Regions from separate parts of the Sporosarcina sp. Y1004 genome, predicted to be linked through region 2. Evidence: predicted binding sites of a transcription regulator. Region 2 holds the regulator's gene; the other holds the start of a gene.
What was found. The regulator Rex, encoded in region 2, represses fermentation and respiration genes when NADH is low (regulators of the CRP and FNR family bind a similar motif). The targets are predictions, from matches to a motif close to TTGTGAAATATTTCACAA.

Region 1 (15,125 bases), on a different contig from region 2:
AGCGAAGGCGCGACTTCGTGGTAGCTGAAGCGGTATTAGCAGAATTTCTAATTCATTCTCACTTGCATCAAATGCGCACCCCTTACTCACAACAAAAAAGACAGCACCAAGCGTCCCCTTTTCAGGTCGCTTGGTGCTGTCTTTTTAGATATTATTTAACTGAAGCAACTGAATTCACGCCATTGATACGTTTTGCACCAACATAGCGTTTTCCCCAGTAATGAGGATCGTTCAACTTATCAACACGTACCCCTTTTGAACTGGAAGCATGTGAAAATTTACCATTACCTATGTATATACCTACATGTGAAACCCCTTTACCTGACGTATTAAAAAACACTAGGTCTCCAGCAGCTAAATTTGTTTTTTTAACAGTAGTTCCTGATGCGTGCATGCTAGCCGCAGTACGCGAAAGTTTAATATTGTTTTTCTTAAAAACGTACGAAACGTAGCCCGAGCAGTCAAACCCTCTTGTTGTTGTACCGCCGTAGCTGTACTTAACTCCTAAAAGACTTGTAGCCGTTTTTGAAATTGCAGCTGGTTTAGATGAAGCTTCAGCTTGTCCAGCGAAAGGTGCGACGAGTAACAGTAATGACATTGCAATGATTGAAAATGTCTTTTTCATAGTAACTATAAGATTCATATGTTCCCCCAATGAATTAATTTATCTGAAAATACTCTCTAGAACAAGATTACCACGCTTTAAACACTGCTTACATTACAGTTGTGTGACAACAATATTACATAAATCGCAATATAGGACAATATTGAAACATAATAACCTATTATTAGTGTTTATAGGTTTATAAAGAGGGAATTTAGATTAGTAACACTATTCATTAGGAGGCGAGCGCTATGAAACATGAAGATGACTTATCGGATAATCTTAAACACCCCTCACATGAAAATGGAAACGGTTGGTTGGATAATGATCATATTGAAAAGAAAAACTCCGGCAGAAGCTTTATACGCGATCCCTATTTAGACCAAGCAGCTGGAGATTACGAACCTCTTCAAGATGATAGTCGTTACCGTCACACCGATAATGTAGAACAAATACCCAAAGAGCGAATAAAGTTTTCCTCTTTACAGCCACACGATAGCCAGATGGAAGAAGACGAACGTTTGCTATCTGAACAAGATAACCGTACAGAGATAATTGAAGAGATTAGGGCTTCATTCGGCGCATTGGATCATGATCGTCCTTAACATCTTTTCACAATAAAAAAACAAAAAGGTGAGTCCCTACTATCTGTAGGGACTCACCTTTTAATTTTCCTCTTATATGTCAAGATCAGTTATAACAATTACATCATCATGACTCAAAAGTTCCGTTATCGGCCACTCAGATGTTCTATTACCTTCAAGCAACTTGCCAATTGCAGCACGTTTCTTTTCGCCGAAAGCGAGCAAAATCAATTTTTTCGCATTTGTAATTGATTTGATACCCATCGTCAATGCTGTTTCAGGAATTTTTTCATCATTTTCAAAGTACTGGCTGTTCACGCCTAATGTCGATTCAGTTAAATGTGCTACATGTGTGACTGAATCAGATGAAGTTCCGGGTTCATTGAATGCAATATGGCCATTCTCCCCTACGCCAAGCAATTGAATATCAAGCGGATACTTTGTAAATAGAGCTTCGTAGTCTGCGGATTCTTTATCCAAGTCCTCCGCCATTCCATTCGGTATATTTATTTCTTTAAATTTCTTTTTACTAAAGAGATGTTCATTCATAAAATAAGCATAGCTATTAGGGCTAGATGCTGGGATACCAATATACTCATCCAAATTAAAAGAAACCACCTCTGTAAAATCAAGGTCTGATTCTGTCCATTTATCATACACAGGAACCATTGTGCTTCCTGTTGCAAGACCGAGTACAGCTAACCGTCCACTGTCAAGTTCCTCTTTAATAATCTTGAAGACATGCTCCGCACCCTGTCCCGGACTATCAACTTTTATGAGTTTTAAATTTTCCATATAGATCATCCAACTTTCGTTATGATTTAGTCCACGCTTAATTGTAATTTCCTTACACATTTAGGTCAACTTTTATGACATGAATAATTCATGAAGTCGACTGCTTTCTATACCCTCACACATTAGCTAGTAAACCATTTATCTAGCCATTACCGCTTATGAATTCATATGAGAATTACGACACATTTATGAATGAAATGTGAAGACTTTGTGAAATGGCAGCTATATCGATAGTCATAGGGTTTTCCCTAATTCCGCTATTAGTAGATTTGACTATGATAAAGGTAAGACGAATTCACTTCGCCGAAAAAGGAGGTGTCACCATTGGGGAAAAGAAATTCAACTCACCAATCCACTACTAGTTTAAAAGGTACATTCATTGCAGTCATGTTGCTGGGTATCTTCATTTTGGTAGCCTGGTTCGGGTTTTATGCACTATTTATGTCTAGATAATTACTTAATTTGGGAGGGTTACATATGCATTTGCATAAATATGAAAAGATTTGGCTCATTTTTGGAATGGCTTCACTTGTTTTATTCTTACTTATTATCGGCTTTGCTGCATTCTGGAAAGGAACGCACCCGCAAAGTCATATCGAAACCATTGATCCACAAAATGTTGAAGCACACGAAGCATTCAAACCTGAAAATCTTGGTATTCGCGAAGTTGCTGATGGAAAATATATCGTTAATATTGTTGCGTCTGCATTCAACTACGATGTTGGCAAAGACAAAGACGGTAACGCTATTAAAACGATTCGCGTACCAAAAGGTTCCACGGTCCTTTATCAAGTTACCACGAAAGACGTTGTCCATGGCTTCCAAGTAGCCGGAACGAATGTCAATATGATGGTTGAACCTGGCCATATAAGCCGGTATGAAACGATTATGAAAAATACAGGCGAATTCACGGTTGTCTGTAACGAATACTGCGGCATCGGTCACCACCAGATGTTCGGAACTGTGGAGGTGTATGAATAATGGCTAACAACCAATTACTACTTTCTAAAAAAGACTCTCGATTATACATGGCATTCATGTACGTGACGTATATTTCCCTTTTTGTCGGCGGTTTAATGGGATTGCTACAAACACTCGCCCGATCAGGTAAATATAAATTACCTTTCAATATCGATTATTATACAATCCTTACCGTCCATGGCGTCATTCTTGGCCTCGTCCTCACTACATTTTTCATCATCGGATTCCAATTCTCACTAATGGGAAAAACGGTCGGACTTTCGGAAAAGCAGAGGAAATTTGCATGGCTCTCTTTCTGGGTAATGCTAATCGGGACTGTTGTGACAGCAATTACGATTCTAGTTGGTGAAGCATCTGTATTGTATACGTTCTATGCACCACTCAGAGCCCATCCAGCCTTCTATTTCGGTCTTGCATTCGTCATTATCGGCAGCTGGATTGCAGCATTCGTCAACTTCCGTCAATTGTATGTCTGGAAAAAAGCGCATAAAGGCAAGAAATCACCATTGCTTGCATTCATGGTTACCATCAACATGCTTATGTGGTTCATCGCTACAATCGGGGTGGCAACATCTGTTATCATCCAGTTCATACCTTGGTCACTCGGTTACGCTGAAACCATCAACGTATTGCTCAGCCGTACTTTGTTCTGGTATTTCGGTCATCCGCTCGTTTATTTCTGGTTGCTTCCTGCTTACATGGCATGGTATGTCATCATTCCCAAAATTATCGGCGGAAAACTATTCAGTGATTCCCTTGCACGACTTGCTTTCATCTTATTACTCATGTTTTCAATTCCAGTAGGCTTCCATCACCAGCTGACAGAGCCAGGTATTGACCCTACATGGAAATTCATTCAAGTTGTACTTACATTCATGGTAGTTATCCCATCACTGATGACAGCTTTCTCGATATTCGCTACATTTGAAATTACAGGTAGGAAGAAAGGCCATAAGAGCCTATTCGGCTGGTTCAAAAAGTTACCTTGGAAAGATGTCCGTTTCCTAGCGCCATTCATTGGGATGGCCGCCTTCATACCAGGAGGAGCCGGCGGTATCGTTAACGCTTCTCACCAAATGAATGCACTCGTCCATAATACGATTTGGATTACAGGTCACTTCCATTTAACTGCTGCGACAACAGTCATCCTAACGTTTTTCGGAATTACGTATTGGCTTGTCCCTCATTTAACGGGTAGAAGACTTACACCTAGATTGAACAAACTTGGGATTATCCAAACATTCATCTGGACAATTGGTATGACAATCATGTCAGGTGCTATGCATATTCAAGGATTACTTGGCGGACCTCGTCGTTCAAACTTCTCGGAATATGCAGGTGGCGAACAAGTCGCAACTTGGATTAATTACCAAATTGCGCAGGCAGTCGGCGGAACGATTCTTTTCATCGGTATCCTCTTGATGGTCTACATTTTCATCCAGCTAACTTTCTTTGCACCGCGCGGCGTAGAAGAATTCCCGATTGCGGTAGAAGAAGATAATGCGGAGCCTACACCAAAAATTCTTGAAAACTGGTATTTATGGATTGCGATTACAATCGCCCTAATCCTTTTCGCTTATACGATTCCAGTCATCGATATTCTAAAACATTCACCACCAGGATCACCGCCATTCGATTGGCCAATCGGCAGAGGCTAATATAAAAACAGCTTTGATATCTGGTTATGTCCAGATCATCAAGGCTGTTTTTTAACATGTATCATGACAAATTACGGGATCCATTCTAGAAGTATAGTTATTCTCTCGTTTTCAAATATAGCGATAGCTTACTTTAGTGTAATGTTCTATTTAATAGACGATTGTCCGATTTCTCAGCTATAATGTTAGACGGTCAGCTATGTACATAATTTCATCAAGGAGTTGCAAATTACTTGTCTCTACAAAAGAATTTCGTAATCGGCCTGATGCTTTTTGCATTGTTTTTGGGCGCCGGTAATATAATCTTCCCCCCACTTCTTGGACAAATGGCGGGCGATGAACTTTTCATTGCAATGATTGGTTTCCTAATTACAGGAGTCGGATTGCCACTCATCGCAATTCTTGCAATCGCCAATGCTGGAGGCGGCTTAGAAATCATTGCAAGCCGGGTACATCCATACTTTGGAATCACTTTCACAATGATTGTTTATATGGCGATTGGTCCATTTTTCGGTATTCCTAGAACTGCAACTGTGTCCTATGAAATCGGGATTGTTCCATTTTTGCCCGATAGCATTTCAAATGCACAGTGGCCACTCGCTTTGTTTACAATTGTATTCTTTGCCATCACTGTGTCGCTTGCATTGAATCCTGCAAAACTTGTCGATCGTATCGGAAAAGTGCTAACGCCTATCCTCTTCTTAGTCATTGGTGCGCTTGCCGTGAAAAGTATTGTTTCCCCTATGGGTGAAATTAAGCAGCCGCAAGGCGATTACGCATCGCATCCATTTTTCCGCAGCTTTGTTGAAGGGTATTTGACGATGGATGTCATCGCGGCTCTCGTATTTGGTATCGTTGTGATAAATGCACTTAAAGCTGAAGGGGTAACATCAAGACCGGCCGTTATGAAAGCGATGGTTTTCGCAGGACTTGTTGCAGCAATCGGACTTGCCGTCGTCTACATTTCACTAGGGTTTATCGGTGCAACTAGCGTTAGTGTTGTTGGGATACAGGAAAATGGAGGCACAGTTCTTGCTCTCGCATCGACTGTTTTGTACGGATCCTTCGGAACAACTGTCCTCGCATTGACAATCATTTTTGCCTGTTTAACGACATCAATTGGCCTCGTTTCAGCATGTGCCCAGTATTTTGAACAGGCATTTCCGCGTAATTCTTACAAAACTTATGTTTTCATTTTCGCGGGATTCAGTACGATTATCTCAAACTTCGGCTTGACACAGCTGATTTCAATTTCAATTCCAGTCTTGCTAATGATTTACCCGTTAGCTATTGTTCTTATGCTCATGTCATTCATCGACAAATCATTTGGTAGAAAGCCAATTGTTTATATTTTAGCGTTAATCGCAACTGCTGGTGTTAGCATCTTCGATGGATTGAAAGGTGCTGGGATAGATATTAAACCAGTCAATGAAATTCTTGCCTATCTCCCGCTTTATGAACAGCAGATTGGTTGGCTTGTACCCGCGATTGTCGGAGCACTAATTGGAGTCGTATTCAGTTCATTGTTTAAAAAACGCATTTAGTTGTCAGAAATTTCAACGTTCCTTTTCAAGTTTTAATACAATCAATGGATATTCAGTAACACTGAATTCTGATGAGATGCCGATGGTGGCTATTTGGCAAAAGTCGGCGAGCGATTAAATGATGAACCAGGCCCTATTGATGACTTGAATAACACTTATTCATTTACTCTTTCGGGTGATGATGGCGGACTATTCGGTTGGAAGTCCCTAGCAACTTTTATCTTCGTAGGGAATGCGGATGTAGCTACCAAATCATACACAGTCAAACCCGGCGATACGACTCGACACAATCGGCATGCATACCAATTCATTTAATGTGGACAAACCCGTACCAAGAGATATAGTATTTTTCGGGAGCGGTATCTCACATGCGGGGATTTATTTGGGCGATGGGAACTTTATCCACGCTGCTTCGCAATAGGTTGAGATTTCTTCAATTGATTCGGGCTACTGGAAAGCTAAATTCACTGGTTTCAAACGTTTTAATCAGCTTAATTAACACATACAGCCATCCCTACTTCGGGCTGGCCAATTCTGAAATAGCATTCATAGACAGATGGGATGTGTCGTCAACTAATGACGACGCATCCCATTTTTTCTATTTTATTGTTTATCCCTGCTCCTATTCTTCATCAAGACTGAGTGGGAATGAAGCTACATATGCGCCTATCCAGCGATGGGGTGACCATAATTGATAGAGTTGTAATTCAGTGTGTACATTATAGACCGCTTGGCGCTTTGGGGATGCCTTTCGCCATGAGCCTAGATTAACGCTTCGCATCCAATCTCATAGCTTCAGCTACCCCTTTGCCGCGCCTGCGCTGGAGTGTTCCATTATTGAAAGTTTTTTTGAGATGTATGCACTGAGATTATAATGTGATTACTATTTGATACTAATTTCATTGAAGAAGGGCACACTATAGGATGCAGGGCTAATCCACAATAATGAAGTGAGCTTTCTTAAATAGACCATCCAGCGAAAGCGCGACTTCGTGATAGCCGGGGCGATAAGACGGAAAGTGGTCTTCTTTCTGGCTTATCGCGGGAGGCATCCACAAAGCGCTGAAGCGGTATTAGCACAACCTCTGATTTATTCTATATATTGATAGTTTTGTTAAAAACATTCTCTCGATTTATCACACTATAGGTTAATCTCATACCCGAATAACGAAATGTGCTTTCTAAAATAGACCATCCAGCGAAAGCACGTCTTCGTGGTAGCCAAAGCGGACCAGCACGATCTCTAATTCATCCTTCCCTCCTTATTAAAACACACCAACATCCGGGACACCCCCTTGTAACTGCACGATTTGTAATATATAGTTAAATAGGAAGCTATTCTACTAAGTCACTGAAAGAAGTGAATCGAATGTTTAAAGACAACCGATATCTAGATTACAACGGAGCTGGGTTCCGCAAAGACTTAATTGCAGGTATCACTGTTGGTATTGTAGCCATTCCGCTCGGGATGGCTTTTGCAATTGCATCAGGTGTCAAACCGGAATACGGATTATATACAACCATTATTGCGGGTCTCCTCGTCGCATTATTAGGAGGATCACGTTTCCAAATTGCTGGACCTACAGGAGCTTTCATCCCGATACTGCTTGCAATTGTTCTCCAATATGGTTATGAGGATTTGCTAATCGCAGGATTTCTAGCAGGTATATTCCTCGTCATTATGAGTTTCATTGGAATCAGTAATCTCATCCACTTCGTCCCGCGGTCTGTCACAATCGGCTTCACCGCGGGAATCGCCGTTATCATCTTTACCGGTCAATTAGGTAATTTTTTCGGAATCACCGGATTGGAAAAAAGAGAGTTTTTCCATGAAAACATGATTGACCTCTTCAATCAGTTTCACACGGTTAACATTTTCAGTATAGGTACAGCCATAATTGGGCTTATCATAATCTTCATCTTGCCAAAAGTAGCCCCTCGTGTTCCGTTACTGCTTATTGCATTACTAATTCCGACCCTCATTTCTATCTTCTTGTTCCCTGGTAAAGTTGAAACCATCGGGACTGCATTTGGCGGTATTTCTCGTGCGCTACCTAGCTTCAATTTTCCACAAATCACACTAACAAAATTAGTAAACCTGTGGCAGCCTGCCCTCATTATTGCGGCACTCGGTGCAATTGAGTCATTATTGTCCGCTGTCGTTGCGGATGGAATGAAGCCAGGAGTAAAACATGATTCGAAACGCGAGTTATTCGGACAGGGAATCGCCAACATCATTACACCCTTGTTCGGAGGTATCCCGGCAACAGGAGCCATTGCCCGCACAGCCACGAACATCCGATCAGGAGCAGTCAGTCCAATATCAGGTGTCGTACAAAGTGTTTTCGTCCTAGTATTCTTACTCCTCCTTGCGCCGTATGCATCCTACATTCCGCTAGCGGCAATGGCACCGATTCTTATGTATGTCGCTTGGAATATGAGCGCACGCAAATCATTCGTCCATATTTTGTCTATACGTACAGGAGATTCAATCGTTTTACTAACAACGTTTCTTCTGACGATTTTCATCGACTTGACAGTTGCAGTTCAGGTTGGTATTTTGCTTGCTGCTCTTTCATTCTTACGTAAAATGAGTGGTAAACTCGACATGAAGGAAGCGAAACCATCTGAAGTAGAAATGATTAAGTTTGGCGAAGAGGATACTGTTTCATTAGCAAAATATATTGTGGATGGCCCTATTTTCTTCGGTACCGCAAAAGTATTTGAAGACAAATACCCCGCTATCTTGCTAACGGGTGCTAAGAAAATCATTCTCGATGTGGAACACCTCTCTGTCATTGACGCGACGGGAGAAGCAGCCCTCTTTGCACTGCTGGATCATGCAGAAAAAGCGGGTATCCAAATAATTATCAAACGGTTGCCTAAAGAGAAATTATCTCTTTTCAAAAAGAGCGGACTGTATGAGAAGATTGGCGAAGATAATTTTTTCATGTAGAATAATCAACCTGTAAAATGCAAATTTTTAAATTCTGTTCATCTACCTACATTAAAAAGACGACATTTCAAACTGAAATGTCGTCTTTTATCCTTATTCTATCCAATTATAATTCCATTTCACCCCTGCATACACAGCAAGCAATACGAATCAATCATCAGAGAGATAATGCCAAGATTGCTAACAAAGACACCTCGGCTTTTATATCTGTCTATCATTCGACAATTTCGGATAAAGCCCTATGTGTCCGTATTTTTTTTACAAGTCAAAGCCCCTCCAAAAACAAGGTATATGAAATTCTGTATCGTATAGGCTGTAATAATCGCATCAGCAGGCTTCGAAGTACCGTATTGATTGCCAATCGCTACTTCCCGAAGAAAGCCAAACAATCTATCGAAGATGTTAATGATTGCGACAGCGCCGATAATTTTCTTTAATTTACTCATTGAACTTTTCTAGTTACTTCCCAGACGTTCGGTAAATCGACAGTAATTGCTCTACAATCGTTTCAAAGGAGTGTGCTGAAATTCTTGACCGCACGACCGCTTCATTAATCACATCCGAATCACCATCCAGTGCTTTCCACAGACCTTCTGCTAGGGATGCAGGATTTTTTGGCTCTACTAAAATTCCAGCTTGATCTGACAAGAGAGATGTAAGTCCACCGACATTTGTTCCGACCACTTTTGTTCCTGCAGACATCGCTTCCAGTGCAACCAAGCCAAAGCCTTCATGATACGAAGGCAGTACCAGCGCGTCTGAAGCCGACATCCAGATTGCTAAATCCGCTTGACTTAGCGGTTCTTTAAAGTGGATATCTTCAACGTCTTTTTCACGGATGAATGAACGTAACTCTTCAAAAAAACGAGCATCTTTCTGCGACCCTATTATATATAATTTACTATTGGAAAATGACATTTTTAGTGAATCGAATGCCTCGACGATCTCTAGAAGCCCTTTTTCTCGAATCACATTTCCGACGAATAACAGTACTTTCTCTTCTATAGGAAGAGATAGCTTTTCTCGCGCCTCATCTTTCGACATATAACTAAAAACGGATGTGTCAATCCCCATACTCATGACATGTACATTTCCCTCTGGAACCTCGAAGCGATTTGTCACATCCTCACGAAGTTTGTCTCCTACAACGATGACCGCTTCTGCTTGCTGCAAGATATTTTTTGTCATGTCAGCAATACGCTGACTTTTTGCAGCCATCTTGTCAATATCCCCACCGTGAACAGTCACTACGTAAGGAATACCAAACAACTTTTTCCCCATCAATGAAAGGAGTCCAGTTGGAAAAGCATAATGCGCATGTGTTAACGCCAAAGACTTGCGATTTTTTGTCAAATACAAAAATGAACGAGAAAACCATAAGGTATATTTTTTCAATGCATTTACTTTCCCACGACCAGGATTCTGATTTACGACCACATCGACATCAAGACCGGTTGACTGAAGAAGCCTAACCTGATTTTTCACGAACAAACCAAATGTCGGATGTTGCAGCGACGGGTACATATTGCTGAATACCACAATTTTTTTCGATTTATTTTTCATTTAAAATCTCATCCCATCTTTCAATAACCATACAAGCTGAGTCATTATTTTTCATTCAATGATTATACCATATCAGCCGACTTTCGACCTCCCAGCAGTAAATATAACAAAAAACATGATTACTTTACGAAAAAAAGCCAACTGATTGGTTTGAAACCCGTTTAGATGGCGTTTTTCATAGGTTTATAAGTTAATAGAGCGCTATTGGGTTACGAAGCTATGACAATCGGCAACCATGAATTCGACCTCGATGGATCCGCTGATGGACACAAAGCATTAGCGGATTTCATTATAGGTGTAGAATTCCCGTTCATTAGCGCAAACACTAATTTCTCGTCAGATTCACTTTTCGAAGGATTATAATCCAAAACAGCTGAAACGAATGCTGAAAACGGTAAAAATCTACAATGACATCATCAGAGAAGTGAATGCTGAAAAAGAATGTACCAGGCATCGATGTAATTGTAGGCGACCATACGCACGTTTAACTGTACGAGCCTTTTGTTGTGAATAAAGACATTGAACCTGTCCTAATCGTTCAGGCCAATGAGTACAACAAATTCTTAGCCCAACTTGACATTACATTCGATGAAAAAGGTGTTATTAAAGACTACAACGGTGTACTCCATGCTGTCGGTGGTGAAAATACCGCCATAGATGAAGGCGCAGCGACCATCCGTAAGCAATTCGCTGACAAAGTCAGAAGACGATGAAAAAACCGACTGGCGCGTCTGCAGGCGTATTCCTAAGAGGTCTGCCTGATCTCGGCGGTGTACGTGCGGGAGAAACGAACCTTGGCAATCTCATTACTGACGGGATGCTGGCAAAAGCAAAAGAAATTGATCCATCGACCGTTATCGCATTCCAAAACGGTGGTGTTTGATAAGTCCATTTTCGTAAGCCGCTGAAATTTCTGTTATTGTATCTGCAGCATAGTTATTAATATCACTGAACGGTACAGTACCAGTCGTTTTCAAATCGAGCGCGCGAACAATCCATGAAGCGGCTTGAGCACGTGTCATTATTTTTTCAGAACCGTACGTTGTGTTAGTGCCTTTTTAGATTCCTCGTTAATATAGATCAGATACGTACGGATATGCCCAGCTATCATAAGCAACATCGCTGTAAGGTACTTTAGTTAGAATACGTCCTTCAATTGTGGAATCGATTGTCCAAACAGACTTCATATGATCTGCGAACGTTTCAGCTTTTCCATCGAAAACAAGCTTCATGCCTGCTATATGTAGGAAACCGCCTGATTCTTTCGACTCGGGATTGTTAAAGGCACGGACGGCAAATTTATGGCTGGTCAGTCAACTACACGCGAACACGTTGCTAAAATCGTTTCGAACTTTATTAATAATAGTAAACAAGTGTAGAAAGAATAATAGCTATAAAAACACAATGCAATAAAAAGCGGTCTCTCTCCCCTTTCCTGTTGAGTGAGACCGCTTTTTTCATTTTTGAAAACCAAGAGACTCCGTAAATTCATTATTTTTCTGAGGAATCTGTTCGACCATTTTCGGAGGTTTCTTCAAATTGTTCAACGTGTTTTTCTTCGCTCATTTTTGGTTCGAAGTCCGGAAATGGCTTTTCACTTGGCATTCCTGTAAATCCATTGCTCGCATTTTGATCCTCTTCTTTTTTCGGATCTCGCTGATTTTTCTCCGTCAATGCATTCAGCTCCTTACTATTTATATACTATAGACATACCCCTAATCCCTGTTCTTCACTCTTTTCATTTAAAACGATTATTCTAATGAAGAATGCAAACAACAAAAAACTGCACTCTAATTGTTGGACATATCCAACAATTAGAGTGCATGTTCATTTATTATTCGCTTTAAAGATTGCTAATTACACACTAAAATGCTTCATTTCCGTTTTCAGGTCTTCAGCCAGTTGTGCGAGTGCTTGAGCGCTTGCGGCGATTTCTTGATTGACTGCTAACTGTTCTTCTGTAGCCGCGCTTGTATCACCTGCAGACGAAGCTGCTGTGCTGCTTAACTGTTCTATTTCATACGATCCACGGCTCACTTCTTCAGCCATCGCTTGAATTTCCTCGATTGCAGCTGAAACCGTTTCGACTTTAGTCGCAACGTCGCCGACTGCATCCTGAATCTCCCCAAAGACAAGACGTGATTGTTCAGTTGCAGCAATACCAACATCGACACGCTCACTACCTGAAGTAATGGAAGTCACAGCACGTTTTGAAGCATCTTGAATCATCGTTACCATCGATCCAATTTCCGAAGCGGACGTCTTTGACTGCTCCGCCAGTTTCCGAACTTCCTCCGCCACAACCGCAAAGCCTTTTCCATATTCCCCTGCACGCGCCGCTTCAATTGCAGCATTTAATGCAAGCAAGTTTGTTTGCTCCGCAATTGTGGTAATGAGTGTCGTTATCTTCTGTATTTCATTTGAATGCTGTGCCATTTCCACCATAATCTTAGTTGACTCTTGAATTGTCGAATGGATTGTCGACATTTGAAGCGAAACTTCCGCAGCCACCCCAGAACCGGTTATGACTAACTTTGATACAGATTCTGCAGCGTTTAACATTTCTTCGTTGTTGGTTGCAATCTCCGCAACGCCTAACGAAAGTTCTTCCATAGAAGTACTCGACTGCGAGATAATTCCTTGTTGTTGTCGACTGCCCATTAGCTGAATTTCAGCAGTTTTGGAAACCATTTCAGAGGTTGCTAGACTTTCTTCAGAGCTTGCCGACAATCCCTCTGATTGGAGCGCCAATTGTTCAGCGGAAACGTTAATTTTCCGCACCATATTCGCTATATCTGTCCCCATTTTATTGAAAGCAATTGCCATATCGCCAATTTCGTCCTTATTCTTAACTTTTAGCAGATCAATTGTTAGATTTCCTTTCGCAATCTCGTTCAATCCCTCTGTCACAACCCTGACAGGACGTGAGATATTCCGGCTAATTATTGTGGATATGACAATGCCTAGAATCATGGAAAACACAACCATACAGATGACAAACAATTTCAATCCCGCTACGAAGCTTTCCAGTTCAGAGCGGCTTTTTTCCAATGCTTTAAATTGTTCCCCTTTGATACTTTCAGCATTTTCCAATACAACAACACCCACATTTGTCGATGCCCTTCCTAGTTCAGTTGCTTTCCGGTCATTTCCGGCTTGAATACTTTCAACGATTGTATCTTGCAAGGTTAAAAACTTTGCGCGTGCCGCATTAAGTTCTTCCAATGACTGTCGATCTTTTTCTGAACGAAGCATGGTTGACAATTCATCGTATAATTCGTTATAACGGTTAATCTGTTCTTGACGCGCATCCAGATGCACATCGTCCTTGAACAACATGAAACCTCGTACTTCATCTTGAATCTCATTGTGCTTTAGGATGAATTCATCTACTAAATTCACTTTTTTTACACGGTCATCCAGTAAAAACTTGTAATCTGTATCAAGTCGTATGGAAGCCCATAAACTAACCCCACCCACAATGACGAGTAATGCCAAAATTGTTAAAAAACCAAACCATAGTTTTTTCGCTACTGTGAACTTCATTATTTCCCCTCACGATCTTTTATCCTATTTAAATTATATAACTATTGATGGATAAAAGCACCACTCATATGTAATTAATGGGTATTCAATAACGACTTCTTTGTTCAACTCAACAACCATACAAAAGTACAATTACATCATACGAAACCCCTATTCGCTCTTACACGAATAGGGGCTTATCTTCTACTAGTCTATTGTTTCGTTTTGTTAGCGATTTCCATTGCACGGTTCGTTCCTTCTGCTGCCTGATCAAGGACTTCCTGAGGTTTTCCCCCTTGGTAAAGATCTTCCAAAGCAGTTACAATCTGTTGACGTGATTCCGGGAAGACTGAGATGAGCGCTCCTTGTGTCGCAAGACCTGGAACCGTATCTTGTAGCTGATCGACTGTCACTTTGAATTGTGGGAATTCTGCCCACTTTTCAATTACGCTCTCTTCATCATATGCTTTCGGGTTAATGGCAAAATACCCTGTATCCAGATGCCATTTTGCCTGTACTTCCGGTGTCGTCATATATTTCATAAACTCCCATGCCGCTTCTTGGTCTTTTTCATCGATTCCTTTAGACATCCAAAGCGAAGCACCACCAATTACAACCCCGTTTCGTTTCACTTCATCCGCGTGGGGAATGTATGCAACGCCTACGTCAAATGGCGCAGTAGCAATAGCACCTGCAACGCCTGCTGATGAATCCATATACATCGCTACTTTTTCAGAAGCAAACGCTGCACGGATATCATCCCAGTTTGTTCCGAAGTTGCCGAATGTACCGGCTTTGTTCATCGTATCTAAGAAGTTGAAAGCGTTAAGTCCTTCTGGTCCGTTAAAGAGTGCTTCTGTCGCATCTCCCGCACGGCCATTTTCTTCGTTGACATACAATCCGCCCTGTGTTGCA
Region 2 (15,125 bases):
GCGTGCTACTCGACGCATGGAGAGCCTTCCAGGGCGTTACCAACTCACCCGACTTCTCGACATAATCCCTCCGTTTTAGGAAACCTAAAAATGCCTGGCCTTTACCGAAATTGTGTAACCACATTTCATTAAAGCCAGGAACATTTCGCACCCACAACAGAGCCCGATTGCAAAGACCACTGTTTGAAATTGAATTATTTATTCATAAAAGCTTTAATTTCTTCTTCTGGCATTGATGAATCGCATTTCACGCTTACTTTGTCACCATTAGTAAAGATGAAGCCTGGAACTGTAGGTATGTCGTATTTTTTACGGAAGGCAGTAATACCTTCCATATCAGATTCTTCTACACTATTGATATAATAAATATGAGTATCAGTTTCCTCAGCAACATTTCTAAGTTTTTTAACGAATATTTGACAATAAGGACATACAGCCTTGCCAATATAGATTACGGCTTCGGTTTCTCCTTTTACCAAGTCCTGTGCTTTTGCGGAATCAATTTTATCAAAACCTTCAACATTTTCTTCATAAGTAGTCATAATCGCTCAATCTCCTTTTTCATATGTAATTATTATACCAAAATTTTTGAATATTCAAATAAATTATACTTACGGGTCTGAATATCGAGACTTATAAAAATAGAGTTCACAGTTTAAAAAGGCTTCCTGATTTCACAAGAATTTATTTCATTGGCCCGATACATGCACAGTGCTTCTTCCACAACTGTGAACATTTGTTGCATTTAATGTTGCAATTTAGGATAGTGTTTTTGTGTAATTATCGGAATTATTTGTACAATTTGTTAGTCAACTGATATTTTACCAGCGTTTCCTTCCAATTGTTCTGCAAAATCATCTCCCCACTCACAGATGGAGGTTACAACGGGTTCTAGTCGAAGACCGATTACGCTTAGTTGATACTCAACTTTAGGAGGTACAACTGGGAATACAGTTCTATTAATTATTTTATCATCTTCCAATTCCCTTAGTTGTCTAATTAACATGCGTTGATTGACTTGGGGGAGTTTTATTTGCATTTCACTTAACCTTAATGGAGACTGTTGAAGCAAACACCATATAATTGCTATTTTCCAGCGTCCGCCTATAACTGATAATGCCAAGTCTTTTCCATTGAAAAAAGTTTTCTCTTTATACCGAATTGTCATACATTTTCACTTCCTAATGTTAATCATACTACATACTGACAAATATGTCAGTATTGTATGATGTTCAATAATATGTAATCATGAACAATGTAGAGGTAGATAAATAGAAAGAAGGTATTCATATGAAAAGTAGAGCAGCTGTTGCATTTAAACCAGGAGAACCACTTACAATTGTAGAAATCGATGTAGAGGAACCAAAAGCAGGAGAGGTATTAGTAAAGATTCTGTACACTTCAGTCTGTCATACAGATGCTTACACATTATCAGGTGCTGATCCAGAAGGCGTATTTCCTACCGTGCTAGGTCACGAAGGTGGGGGCGTTGTTGTATCTGTCGGTGAAGGCGTAACTTCAGTAAAACCAGGGGACCATGTTATTCCACTATACACACCTGAGTGTGGAGAATGTAAATTCTGTCTTTCTGGTAAAACGAACTTGTGCGGTTCGATACGGGAAACGCAAGGTAAAGGGTTAATGCCTGATGGAACGACTCGTTTCTCTTATAACGGAGAGCCTATTTATCACTACATGGGAACAAGTACATTTAGCGAATACACAGTGGTTGCTGAAATTTCATTAGCAAAAGTAGAAGATAAAGACGTACCACTTAATAAAGTTGCACTGCTTGGATGCGGAGTTACCACAGGTATTGGCGCTGTACACAACACAGCAAAAGTTGAAGAAGGCGCTGTAGCAGCGGTATTTGGTTTAGGCGCAATTGGTTTAGCTGTTATTCAAGGATTGGTTCAAGCAAAAGCAAGTCGTATTATTGCCATTGATATGAATGAAGATAAGTTTGAATTGGCTAAAAAAATGGGTGCAACTGATTTTATTAACCCTTCTAAATTTGATAAACCGATCCAAGAAGTCATCGTTGACATGACGGACGGCGGAGTAGATTATAGCTTCGAGTGTATCGGAAATGTCGATGTCATGAGATCCGCACTTGAATCCTGTCATAAAGGTTGGGGAGAAAGTATTGTTATCGGTGTTGCAGCTGGCGGTAAAGAAATTAGCACTCGTCCATTCCAATTAGTAACGGGTCGAGTATGGAAAGGGTCAGCCTTTGGTGGTGTTAAAGGTAGAACTGAACTACCAGGAATGATCGAAGACTTTATGCAAGGAGATATCGATTTAGATTCGTTTATTACACACAACTTAAACTTTACAGATATCAATGAGGCATTTGACTTACTCCATAAAGGTGAGTCAATCCGTACAATGTTAACATATGAGGAGTGAAATAATGAGTCTTAAACTAATTGAAGAAAAACGCTCTTTTGATGGAGAACAATCTAAGTACACCCATTATTCAGAAGCGTTGCAATGCGATATGACATTTAGTATTTACTTACCATCAAATATAGAAAAGAAAGAAATCCCTCTTATTTGGTGGTTATCTGGTTTAACTTGTACAGATGATAATTTCAGCCAAAAAAGTGGCTTTCAAAGATTGGCTGAAACATATCAAGTCGCTGTCATTATTCCAGACACTTCACCACGTGGAGAAAATGTTGCTAATGATGAAGCATGGGACCTTGGACAAGGTGCAGGTTTTTATTTAAATGCTACACAAAATCCATGGGCAAAGAATTATAAAATGTATACGTATATTACAGATGAATTATCAGGTATCGCGTCCACTTTAGTCCCTAATTTTTCGGGAAAAGAAAGCATAATGGGCCACTCAATGGGAGGGCATGGCGCATTAGTAATTGGGATGAAAAATGCTGCGAGATTCAAAGCAATTTCTGCTTTTTCTCCTATTTTAAGTCCTAGTCAAGTCCCGTGGGGAATAAAAGCATTCTCCTCTTATTTAGGCGAAGATAAAACAGCTTGGAAAGATTGGGATGCTTCAGAACTCATCAAAGAAACTGGCATGCCACCTATTCTTATTTCACAAGGAACTGCAGATACGTTTTATCCAGAACAATTGGGAGAAACCACTTTCTTAGAAAATGCCCGAGAAAGTAACCAAGAAGTAAATTACAAGAAAATTGAAGGTTATGATCATAGCTATTTCTTCATTGCTACTTTCTTAGATGATCATTTCGCTTTTCATATGAAACACTTAAGCTAATTCCCCTTTCACAATAAAATATAGAATGGAAAATATCCCCATTGCAACTAAATGTGGGTATTTTCCATTACTGTATTTCGTCATATTTCACAGTTTACAATCTAAAAAACTAGTAATAATTTTAAAAACAAGTGAATTGCGAGGTATCGCTAATATGGATATTAAAAAAATGTTAGAGAATGACCGTGTTAAACCATACTTATTAAAAGCCCGTTATGGGATTGAAAAAGAAAGTCAACGAGTTGACTTATCAGGAAATTTATCTAAAACAGATCATCCTAAATCTATTTCTACAAGAGATGAGCACCCCTTTATAAAGCGTGACTTTTCCGAAACACAGATGGAATTAGTCACACCTGTTTCTGAAACGCTAGATGAACTGTTTAATTACTTAACAGCTATCCATGACGTTGTTTATCGTTCTATGGATGATAATGAAATGCTTTGGCCATTAAGCATGCCGCCTGCGTTACCAGAAAAAGAAGAAGATATTGTAATTGCAAAACTGAACAATTCCGAAAATGTTAGATATCGTCAATCGTTATCCAAATCGTATGGCCGTCGTAAACAAATGATCAGTGGTATTCATTTCAACTTTGAATTCGGAGACGAGTTAATCCAAGCGTTATTTAACTTACAATCGGAGATAAAAGATTATCAACATTTTAAAACCGAGATTTATCTTAAAACCACAAGAAATTATTTACACTATCAATGGTTAATAACTTATTTATATGGCGCATCTCCAAGTAGTGAAAAGAACTTTTTCGATGAAGATTCTTTGAATGTACCAGTAAGAAGTATTAGAAACAGTAAATATGGTTATACCAATCACAATGATGTTCAAGTTTCATATAGTAGTTTGCAAAATTATATATCAGATATCTCTTTGATGGTTCAAAGAGGACTACTAGTAGAAGAAAAAGAATTTTATTCAGCTGTCCGATTAAGAGGTGGACAACATGCTTCAGATTTAGAAGGTCAGGGTGTTAGATATATTGAATTAAGAAATATAGATATTAACCCTTTTGAAAAGAATGGAATTAGCTATGAACAAGCAGAATTCCTACATCTTTTTTTAATTTATTTACTTTGGAAAGATGAAGGTATTCATAGTGATGAGTGGGTAAAAGCGGGTAAATTTTACAATGATTTAGTGGCGCTTGAACATCCATTAGAGCATACACAATTTGAAGTAGATGCAAAAAACATTATTGATGAGATGGAACACCTAGTAGAAATCCTGGATTTGACTGTTTCAGATACATTATTTGTTAGTCTAAGGGAAATATTAATGGACCCAAGTAAGACTTTAGCCGGAAGACTGTATAAAGATAGTAAAAAGGATAGTCAAGGTCAAGTGGCTACGAGTATTGCTAAAGTAAATTATGAAAAGTCATGGGATAAACCATATCAATTAACAGGTTTTACTGACATGGAGTTGTCCACTCAGATTTTAATGTTCGATGCTTTTCAGCAAGGAATCCAGGTAGAAATCTTAGATAGGCAAGATCAGTTTTTGAAGCTTCAATTAAAAGATCATGTTGAATTTGTAAAAAACGGGAATATGACAAGTAAAGATAGCTATGTATCTACTTTAATTATGGAAAATAAAACAGTCACAAAGAAGATTCTTCATCAACACGGATTCCGTGTGCCGAATGGTGAAGAATATAATGACATAGATCATGCTTTACGTTCTTACGATTTGTTTTCTTCCAAACCTTTCGTTGTGAAGCCTAAAACAACTAACTTTGGATTAGGAATATCAATTTTTAAAGAAGGGGCAAATTACGAAGATTATCTAAAAGCAATCACACTCGCATTTAAAGAAGATTCTTCTGTATTAGTCGAAGAGTTTCTTAATGGAACAGAATATAGATTTTTTGTATTAAATGATAAAGTGTATGCTATTTTGTCACGAGTTCCTGCGAATATTAAAGGTGATGGTAAACATACAATCGAAGAGTTAGTCATTGAAAAGAACCGTGATCCGTTAAGAGGAAGAGACCATAGGACGCCTTTAGAAAGTATTCAATTAGGTGAATTGGAGCAACTTATGCTTAAAGGTCAAGGATATGGATTGGATTCGATTCCAAAAATTGATGAAATCATCTATTTGCGTGAAAACTCTAATGTCAGTACAGGTGGAGACTCGATTGATGTAACAGATCAAATTTCTGATGATTATAAAAAGATTGCTGTGGATGCGGTATCGGCACTTGGAGCTAAAATTAGTGGCATCGATTTGATTATTGAAAATAAAGAAGTTCCCGCCGCTGATAAAAATGCTTACGGGATTTTAGAAGCGAACTTTAATCCATCCATGTATATGCATATATATCCGTATAAAGGGAATTCGCAACGTCTGACTATGGATATATTACATTATTTATTCCCTGAACTACTACAAAGTCAGGAATAAAAATTAATCAATTTAGAGGCACCATAAGCAGAACGCAAATTTACAACGTTTAGTTGTTGAATAATAATTAAGTTATTTGATGTTTAAATCTAAAGATGTATTACTCCGTTCTGAGTAGCTCGGTAATATCTTGTTTTTCTACTAGTACTTGAACAATAGCTGTTGTAAACTGAGTAAAAGGGAAGACCTCTTTTCTAGGATTGGTTGTGGTGACTTAAATCTACCAAAAAAAGGTCTTCCTTTTTGTATTTTTTTATAAAAGCGAGATAGATTGCTCTACCTCGCTAAGTAAAAGAATGATTTTACTTTAATCCTCTTTTAATATTTAAATTACAATATATTAAATTCTTAAACAAGTATTGTACCGTCGCTAATTCTAAAATATCCTTTTGCTTGGTCTGTTTTTGACAATTTTGAAGATATGTCTTCTTATTATTTATCTGTTTGTTTTTGCTTCTTTTTCAAATACTCCGCACGTATTTTTTCGAGTTGCTCCTTTTTATCAAATTGGGCAGGCTTGTGTTTTTCATGATACTTTGTCACAGCTACCCGACCTTTGTTATCCAATTGATATTTCCCCACTTTGTTCACCTACTTTTCTTGTCTTTAAAGAGAATCTATTCAACAAATATAATATACCTTACATTACTGGTGTAAACCTTAATAACTAAAAACTCTTATTATTAACATATCGCTGTTTGATTCACTTTGATTAAATTACACCCCGGAATACACCCCAAAAATAGCTAGTTAATTGTCTCTCTGCTTTCTCTTCAATCGTATAGTCTGGATTTTGATAAGAAATTTGTTCTTCAATTACTTCGCGAGAAGCAAACATGATAGTTTGCCGCACCGGAAACTAATTGAAGCACGGCTTTTCATGATTTTTGTATTAATTGTCCCCGGCTTATTCCCTCTCTCCTGGCAATCAACTAGGTAACTGCGTATATGGCTTTGTGCTACCTCTTCAATGTTAATGACACCAAGTTCAAGGCAATAGTCGATAAACAGCCCTAGTGTCCTCTCGTAGTTTCCAATGTTCACTTTCGTTGTGTTCTTAAACTTTCTGTCCGCTAAAAAGTCTTGATATGCAAATTTTAAAAGCATAAAAATAACCACCTCTCCAATTTTTCTGAGAAGTGGTTATTCCTATACTAATTAATTATGAACGAGACAGCTTCACAAAATAGCCTGTGAAGAGATTACATCATGCCGCCCATACCGCCCATGTCAGGCATGCCGCCCATACCGCCGCCTGCTGGTTCAGGAAGGTCTGCAACTACTGCTTCAGTAGTCAAGAACATCGCTGCAACAGATGCTGCGTTTTGGAGTGCATAACGTGTAACTTTAGTTGGGTCAACGATTCCAGCTTCCATCATGTTTACCCATTCGCCGTCTGCAGCGTTAAAGCCGATGCCGATTTCTTCACGTTTCAGACGGTCAACAACGATAGATCCTTCGAGGCCCGCGTTGTTAGCGATTTGACGTACAGGTTCTTCAAGCGCACGAAGTACGATTTTAATACCTGTTGCAACGTCGCCTTCAGTAGACTCTAGTAATGCCGCTACCTTCGTGTAAACATTTACTAGTGCAGTACCACCACCAGAAACGATACCTTCTTCAACAGCCGCACGCGTTGAGTTCAATGCGTCTTCAATGCGAAGTTTACGTTCTTTAAGTTCAGTTTCAGTAGCTGCTCCGACTTTAATAACTGCCACGCCGCCTGCAAGTTTCGCAAGACGTTCCTGCAATTTCTCTTTATCGAATTCTGAAGTTGACTCTTCAAGCTGAACACGTATTTGATTAACACGCGCTTTGATAAGATCTGAATTTCCGCTACCTTCAACGATAGTCGTATTGTCTTTTGTAACGACAACTTTTGCTGCATGACCTAGCTGAGAAATATCAGTTGATTTAAGGTCTAGTCCGAGGTCTTCAGTAATAACTTCCCCGCCAGTCAATGTCGCAATGTCTTCAAGCATCGCTTTGCGGCGATCTCCGAAGCCTGGTGCTTTGACAGCAACAGCGTTGAATGTGCCGCGTAGTTTGTTCACAACAAGTGTTGCAAGTGCTTCGCCTTCAACGTCTTCAGCGATCATTAGAAGTGGTTTACCTTGTTGAACAACTTGTTCAAGAACAGGAAGGATTTCTTGGATATTCGCAATCTTTTTATCTGTGATCAAGATGTACGGATTATCTAGAACAGCTTCCATTTTATCTGTGTCTGTTGCCATGTAAGCAGAAGCATAGCCACGGTCGAATTGCATTCCTTCAACAACGTCGAGTTCAGTCGTGAAGCCTTTTGACTCTTCGATTGTAATGACGCCGTCGTTGCCAACGCGCTCCATTGCTTCAGCAATCAGTTGTCCTACTTCTTCGTCTCCAGAAGAGATGGAAGCAACTTGTGCAATTTCTTCTTTTCCTTCGATTTCATTGGAGATTTCTTTTAGGCCTTCAACAGCAGTTGCAACCGCTTTTTCGATTCCTTTACGGATTCCTACAGGGTTAGCACCAGCTGTAACGTTTTTCAGTCCTTCACGGATCATTGCTTGCGCTAGAACCGTTGCAGTTGTTGTACCGTCACCAGCAATTTCGTTCGTTTTAGACGCTACTTCAGCAACCAGTTTTGCTCCCATGTTTTCGAAAGCATCTTCCAGTTCGATTTCACGTGCGATTGTTACTCCGTCATTTGTAATTAGCGGTGAACCAAATTTTTTCTCAAGAACAACGTTACGTCCTTTAGGTCCAAGCGTTACTTTGACAGCATCTGCTAATGTATCTACTCCACGCAGCATTGCGCTTCGTGCTTCTTCGTTAAATTTAATTTGTTTAGCCATTTATAAGTACCCTCCTGATTTTTCGTGTATTTTTTAACTATCCAAGCATTAGTATATTAGCCAATTACCGCTAAGATGTCACTTTCACGCAAGATCAGATATTCATTTCCTTCATGTTTGATTTCAGTACCAGCATATTTAGAGAAAAGGATACGATCTCCTTCTTTAACTTCTAATTCAACTCGTTGGCCGTTTTCAAGAACGCGTCCAGTACCTGTTGCAAAAACCTTACCTTCTTGTGGTTTCTCTTTTGCAGAGTCCGGTATTACAATACCGCTTGACGTTTTTTCTTCTGCTTCGATTAGCTCGATAACAATACGGTCACCTAATGGTTTCAACAATTGAAACAACCTCCTCAGAGTAATATCTTCTTTTTAGCACTCAACAGTCATGAGTGCTAATACATTTCTAATCATAATGAAGATTTGCATATATTGCAAGTGAAATACTCCGAAGATTTTCTCTTTGCATATCTTGTTCTGAACAGATAATATTAGGCTCAACCACAGTTGAAAGGGTGGCATTACTTGAAAAACGGAAAAATTTACATCTACCTATTTCTTACTTACATCCTAATGCATGTAAGCAGTATCTTTTTATCCAAAGGACTATTCTTATACTTCCCTTGGGATGAGCAATTCACCGATAAAGATATAGCATATCGAGCAAGTTCATGGACACTTTTCATCGTCAATTCAATAGCATCTATTATCTTCCTACTATTAATTGTACCGAAGAAGAATTTCTTCCAGGTTTTCAAAGGGAAAAAGTCTACCATTCCTAATTCGATTCTATGGGGCTTCATTGGTTTCTTTCTGGCACTTGGAGGTCAAATGCTTGCCGGTGCTATCGAAAATGCAATTGGAATAACACCAGGTTCTGATAATACCGCAATCCTTTCAGAAATTGCCAAAGTATCCCCAATCATCATTATATGCATGGTACTCTTTGCCCCATTCCTCGAAGAGATCATTTTCCGTAGAGTTATTTTTGGAGGTGTTTATCAAAAGACCAATTTTTGGATTGCAGCTACTGTCAGTGCGCTCGTGTTTGCCGCGGTCCATAATGAATTTGAACACCTCCTGATGTACATGATGCCTGCATTCGTCTTCGCTTATCTGTACTACAAAACGAAACGAATATTGACTCCGATGATTGCTCATTTACTGATGAATGGATTTGTAGTCCTACTCAACCTAAACATGGAGAAGATACTAAAATGGCAAGAAAAGATGAAGCCTGTCATCGTCACTTTCCTGAACTAAAAAAGTCTTCCACAACCCATATGCGGGTTGTGGAAGACTTTTTAATTATTTCTGCTGTTGATTGTTAACTTCTTCGATTTGACGTTGTTGTTCAGCTGTCGCTTCCTCAAATTGTCGTTGCTGTTCCGCCTTCAAGTATTTCCTATGACCAAAGCGGGATATGAAAATACTAATTTCATAAAGCGCAAATAGCGGAACCGTGACGAACAAATGGGACAACAAGTCGGGTGGTGTAATGAATGCCGCAATCACGAATAGGACAAAATAAGCGTACTTCCTTATTTTCACGAGTGTCTTCGGATTCAATATACCGAGTCTTGTTAAAAATAGTAAGACTACCGGCAATTGGAAAACAATGCCAAATGGTATAAGCAGTTGGAAAAGGAAAGTGAAATACTCATTTATCCCGATTGTCTGGGTTATATCTAGCTCTGCGGATAAATTCATCATGAACTTCATCACATATGGCAACAAGACAAAATACGAAAAAGCAATTCCTCCTACAAACAGGAGAAAGGTGAACGGAATATAATTTAATGTCGCGCGCCGTTCCGTTTCATGCAATCCCGGTGAAACGAAAGACCATAATTGATACATCAGTACCGGAGAAATGACGATGAATGCTATAAAGACAATCACCTTCACGTAAATCATGACTGGATCCAGTACGTTGAAAGCATTCAACGTAATATTATTCGCTTCTCCATCATACTGCAAAAATTGAATAAGCGGCTTTGCGACGAAAAAAGCACCTATTACTGCAATAACAAAGAAAACGACGATGACCATCAGCCGTTTTCTAATTTCATCTATATGTTCAATGATTGTTAAGTTTTTATCGTTCATCGGACAGTCATCCTAACTTACTTCAGTTCTTCTTTCTTGTCTTCCACTTTTTTTACATCGTCGTCTTCTACAAGACCTTTTGTGGCGTGTTTGAATTCACGCAATGAAGAACCAAAGGCTTTCCCGATTTCAGGCAATTTCTTAGGACCGAATACGAGCAAAGCAATAACAGCGATGATTATCAGACTTCCTGGACCTGGCATTTCGGACACCTCCTTCATAAGATAGGAATTGAATTACAATTCTTCCTTGGGAAGGATAAAGTTCAATCCTTCCTAGGAAAGGATAAAGTTCGATCCTTTCTCGTGGAAGGAAAAAATTCATTCCTTCCTTTGTCTATTTTACACGAAAGCTGTTGGGATTACTAATAACGAACCGTTACATATGTGAACCTTTGACGTCATTTTTTATGAAATAGATAAGTGTTTGCAATTCGACAGACAAATCGATTGTATGCACTCGTACCGTTTCTGGTACTGCTAGACGCACAGGAGTAAAGTTTAGAATCCCTTTAATACCCATAGTGACAAGTTGATCTGTCACTTCTTGTGCAATACGTGATGGCACTGTGAGAATGACCAGGTCAATACCTAATTCCTCAATCTTCTCCTTAATTGTATCAGGATGAAAGACAGGTATGCCGCTCATCTCTGTACCCTCTAGAGCTGATTTTGGATCGAATGCAATGACAATCCGCGTATTATGGTTCTTATGGAAATTATATTTCAAAAAAGCATTTCCCAAGCTGCCAACCCCGATGAGTGCGACATCCGTTTTTTCATCCTGGTCGAGCGTCTGACGGAAAAAGTCTACTAGGTAATGCACGTCATAGCCATAACCTTTACGGCCAAGTGCCCCGAAATGGGAAAAATCACGTCGAATCGTAGCGGCATCGATTTTCATCGCTTCACTTAACTCGCTGGATGATACACGTTTCTTCCCTGTGTTCGCAAAATTTTGGAGAAACCTATAATATAGAGGCAAACGCTTTGACGTTGCCTGTGGAATTTTTGGTGTTTCTTCTTTCATACTAACCCTCCTGCACGTACTTAAAGGCGATTCTATCGTACAGTAGATAATGAATGTTGTAAAGGCGACCGTTGCACGCTTGACACTATTCATTTAAACTGAAGAGGAATAGAGGTGCTACTTTTGATTGTATTACAAGTGAACGGACTAACAAAATCATTTTCAGGAACAGATATATTAGAAAACGTAAAACTAGAAGTCCAGCACCGCGACCGCGTTGCACTAGTTGGACGTAATGGCGCTGGTAAATCAACACTTCTTAAAATAATTGCCGGTGAAATGACAGCTGATTCAGGTGATTTAATCGTTCCGAAAGATATACGAATCGGCTATCTTGAACAGCATTCAGGAATCGATTCCTCGTTAACAGTTTGGGAAGAGATGATGACCGTATTTGAACCACTTCATAGTATAGAAAGACGGCTCAGATCGCTTGAAGGACAAATGGCCGATCCGTCTGTCTATGACAATAAGACTGACTATGATCGTGTCATTAAAGAATACGATGCTCTGCAAGTCGAATTTAAGGACTCAGGCGGCTATCAATACGAATCTGATACCCGTTCAGTACTGCACGGGATGCGTTTTTACCCTGAGGACTACACTAAAAATGTCACCCTTCTTTCGGGTGGTCAAAAGACACGATTGGCGCTTGCTAAAATGCTTCTTAGTAAGCCCGATCTCCTCATACTCGATGAGCCGACAAACCACCTTGACATCGAAACGTTAGGCTGGCTTGAAAAATACTTGGTATCATACGAAGGGGCTATTCTAATTGTTTCCCATGACCGCTATTTCTTAGATGAAATCGTCACGATTGTCTACGAGGTATCCCGTAAAAAAGTAATGAAGTACACAGGTAACTATACTGCCTATCTTGACGAAAAAGCAAAAAACTATGAACGTGATCAAAAACTATTTGTAAGAGAAATGGGAGAGAAGGCCAAGCTTGAGGATTTCGTTCAGCGCAATATTGCTCGTGCATCTACATCCAAAATGGCCAAAAGTCGTAGAAAAACGCTTGAAAAGACGGACTGGATGGATTCGCCTGATGGTAATGAAAAATCAGCAAATTTCACCTTCTCAATTGATCGACCAAGTGGTAACGATGTACTTGCCCTTGAAGAGCTAGCGGTAGGCTATGACGGTATTCCTGTCTCAAAGGGAATCGATATGCGGATATACAAACAAGATCGCATTGCGCTCATCGGACCGAACGGCGTAGGGAAATCAACAATATTAAAAACAATCGTTAAAGCACAAGACCCGATATCCGGTAAAATCCGGTATGGTACAAATGTTCAATTTGGCTATTACGATCAGGAACAGGCAACACTTATCGGAACTGGTACCGTTCTACAAGAACTGTGGGATGAGTGGCCGATGATGAATGAAAAAGATGTTCGTTCTGTGCTAGGACGCTTTTTATTTACCGGTGAGGATGTGGAGAAATCTGTTAGGTCTTTATCAGGTGGGGAAAAAGCCCGCTTATCACTTGCTAAACTGATGTTACAGAAATCGAATACGCTTATCCTTGATGAGCCGACAAACCATCTAGACCTTGATAGTAAAGAAATTCTAGAAAATGCATTGGATGACTTCCCGGGCACGCTTATCTTCGTGTCACATGATCGTTACTTCATTAACCGTATTGCAACTAAGGTAATTGATATTAGCGGTACTGGTGCAGTTGAATATCTTGGTGATTACGATTACTTCGTAGAGAAGAAGCTGGAACAGGAAGAACTGCTCGCCGAAACAAATGCAGCAACAAAAACGACAACTCCAGTGATTGAAAGAAAAAAAGACGATGACAAAGAGCTAAAAAGACAGGAAAGAAGATTAACTAGAGCCATAGACGAAGTAGAATCTAAGCTTTCAGTTTTGGAAGATAAGATTGTGGCATTACAAGAAGAACTTTCAACTCCTGATTTTGCAGATGACCATGTGAAATTAATGGAATTGCAGTCCCAGATTGACACACTCCAGGATGAACATGATCACAAATCGGAAAATTGGCTTGCGCTGCAAGAGGAACTAGAGATTTTAGCTTAAGAAAAGATTGCGTCATTTTGAATCAAGACTCTTGATTCAAAGTGGCGCTTTGTCACTTTTTGCTGTCGGAACATATCGAATTACGAAACATGCACATTATACCGGTGAAATACTTTCCACAATCTTATTCACAACTAGAACCTAGTTATACCGGTAATAGTTTAATATTGTCCACATTATCCACAGTAAAGTCAATTGTTATACACATAGTTATCCTCTCTCAACTGTTATTAATGGTTGATATGTCATTGTTATGCACAAGTTATCAACAAATGTGCATAAGTACGAATGTTCCCTATTGACATTCTAAAATAAATCGGGATAAAAAAAACACAGAAATTGTCGCAATTTGGCAACTTCTGTGTTTTTACGTATTTATTCTTTCCACGAGACGAGGGGCATACCTGGTTTACCGTTCATTGCAAGATTTCCGCGAATACCGTCACTGAACATTGCTGATCCAGCAGCAGCAATCATTGCTGCATTGTCTGTACAGAGTGCAATTGGAGGTACATAGAAGGGAACTTCCTCCCTCTTGAAGTTTTCTTCAAGAGATGAGCGTAATCCTTTGTTTGCTGCTACTCCTCCAGCTGCAATTACTTGCTTGACTCCAAACTCCTTCGCTGCTTTCAATGCTTTTGTTGTCAGTACCTCCACAACACTCGCCTGGAAACCTGCTGCGACATGGAATGGATTTACGGCCTCTCCACGTTGTGCAAGATTATGTTTGTAGTTAATAACAGCAGATTTAAGTCCACTGAAGCTGAAATCGTACGAACCTGGTTCAAGCCAAGCCCTTGGAAATTCTATTTGTCCATCACTTTCAGCTGCCAGCTTATCAATTTGTGGACCACCCGGATATGAAAGTCCAAGTACACGAGCTACCTTGTCATAGGCTTCACCAGCAGCATCATCACGCGTTTCACCAATGAGTTCAAATGAACCATGCCCTTTCATTAATACAAGCTCTGTATGACCACCTGAGACGATTATAGCTAGAAGTGGGAACTCCATTGGTTGCATCAGCTCATTCGCATAAATATGGCCTGCAATATGATGCACGCCTATAATCGGCAATCCATTGGCAAATGCAAATGCTTTCGCAGCATTAACGCCGATTAACAACGCGCCGACTAAACCCGGCCCTTCCGTAACAGCAACTGCATCCAACTCTGCAGGTTTAAGTTTTGCATTCGAAAGTGCTTCTTCAATCACCAATGTAATTTGTTCAACATGATGTCTTGAAGCGATTTCCGGTACTACCCCGCCAAATCGCTTTTGGCTAGTAATTTGTGATGCCACAACATTTGAAATGATTTCAGTTCCATTTTTCACAACGGAAGCGGCAGTTTCATCACAACTCGTTTCTATTCCTAAAATATAAATATCTTTTGTCATTTGAATTCCACCCACATGACGAG

Region 1: a site for Rex is predicted at 2,152-2,169, ahead of AC25Y6_RS17415 (cytochrome c oxidase subunit 2A). Genes of this name have one in related genera too.

Annotation. Positions count from the first base shown of each region.
Region 1 covers NZ_JBYHFQ010000034.1:24,401-39,525, reverse strand. The annotation lists gene AC25Y6_RS17430 (C40 family peptidase) at 152-643, opposite strand; gene AC25Y6_RS17425 (hypothetical protein) at 856-1,209, shown strand; gene AC25Y6_RS17420 (glucosamine-6-phosphate deaminase) at 1,282-1,983, opposite strand; gene AC25Y6_RS17415 (cytochrome c oxidase subunit 2A) at 2,308-2,436, shown strand; gene AC25Y6_RS17410 (cupredoxin domain-containing protein) at 2,461-2,964, shown strand; gene AC25Y6_RS17405 (b(o/a)3-type cytochrome-c oxidase subunit 1) at 2,964-4,622, shown strand; gene brnQ (branched-chain amino acid transport system II carrier protein) at 4,856-6,166, shown strand; gene AC25Y6_RS17395 (hypothetical protein) at 6,260-6,481, shown strand; gene AC25Y6_RS17390 (NlpC/P60 family protein) at 6,462-6,587, shown strand; gene AC25Y6_RS17385 (SulP family inorganic anion transporter) at 7,536-9,122, shown strand; gene AC25Y6_RS17380 (hypothetical protein) at 9,362-9,568, opposite strand; gene AC25Y6_RS17375 (glycosyltransferase) at 9,582-10,685, opposite strand; gene AC25Y6_RS17370 (hypothetical protein) at 10,890-11,048, shown strand; gene AC25Y6_RS17365 (hypothetical protein) at 11,192-11,398, shown strand; gene AC25Y6_RS17360 (hypothetical protein) at 11,395-11,568, shown strand; gene AC25Y6_RS17355 (hypothetical protein) at 11,540-11,707, opposite strand; gene AC25Y6_RS17350 (hypothetical protein) at 11,756-11,917, opposite strand; gene AC25Y6_RS17345 (hypothetical protein) at 12,177-12,359, opposite strand; gene AC25Y6_RS17340 (methyl-accepting chemotaxis protein) at 12,543-14,231, opposite strand; gene AC25Y6_RS17335 (ABC transporter substrate-binding protein) at 14,423-15,125, opposite strand, start outside.
Region 2 covers NZ_JBYHFQ010000035.1:1,759-16,883, reverse strand. The annotation lists gene AC25Y6_RS17520 (DUF6568 family protein) at 195-542, opposite strand; gene AC25Y6_RS17515 (winged helix-turn-helix transcriptional regulator) at 806-1,168, opposite strand; gene AC25Y6_RS17510 (S-(hydroxymethyl)glutathione dehydrogenase/class III alcohol dehydrogenase) at 1,291-2,409, shown strand; gene fghA (S-formylglutathione hydrolase) at 2,414-3,247, shown strand; gene gshAB (bifunctional glutamate--cysteine ligase GshA/glutathione synthetase GshB) at 3,402-5,672, shown strand; gene AC25Y6_RS17495 (hypothetical protein) at 6,105-6,254, opposite strand; gene AC25Y6_RS17490 (hypothetical protein) at 6,489-6,779, opposite strand; gene groL (chaperonin GroEL) at 6,875-8,509, opposite strand; gene groES (co-chaperone GroES) at 8,566-8,850, opposite strand; gene AC25Y6_RS17475 (CPBP family intramembrane glutamic endopeptidase) at 9,037-9,774, shown strand; gene tatC (twin-arginine translocase subunit TatC) at 9,820-10,620, opposite strand; gene AC25Y6_RS17465 (twin-arginine translocase TatA/TatE family subunit) at 10,638-10,823, opposite strand; gene AC25Y6_RS17460 (redox-sensing transcriptional repressor Rex) at 10,999-11,649, opposite strand; gene AC25Y6_RS17455 (ABC-F family ATP-binding cassette domain-containing protein) at 11,773-13,704, shown strand; gene tsaD (tRNA (adenosine(37)-N6)-threonylcarbamoyltransferase complex transferase subunit TsaD) at 14,080-15,102, opposite strand; gene rimI (ribosomal protein S18-alanine N-acetyltransferase) at 15,099-15,125, opposite strand, start outside.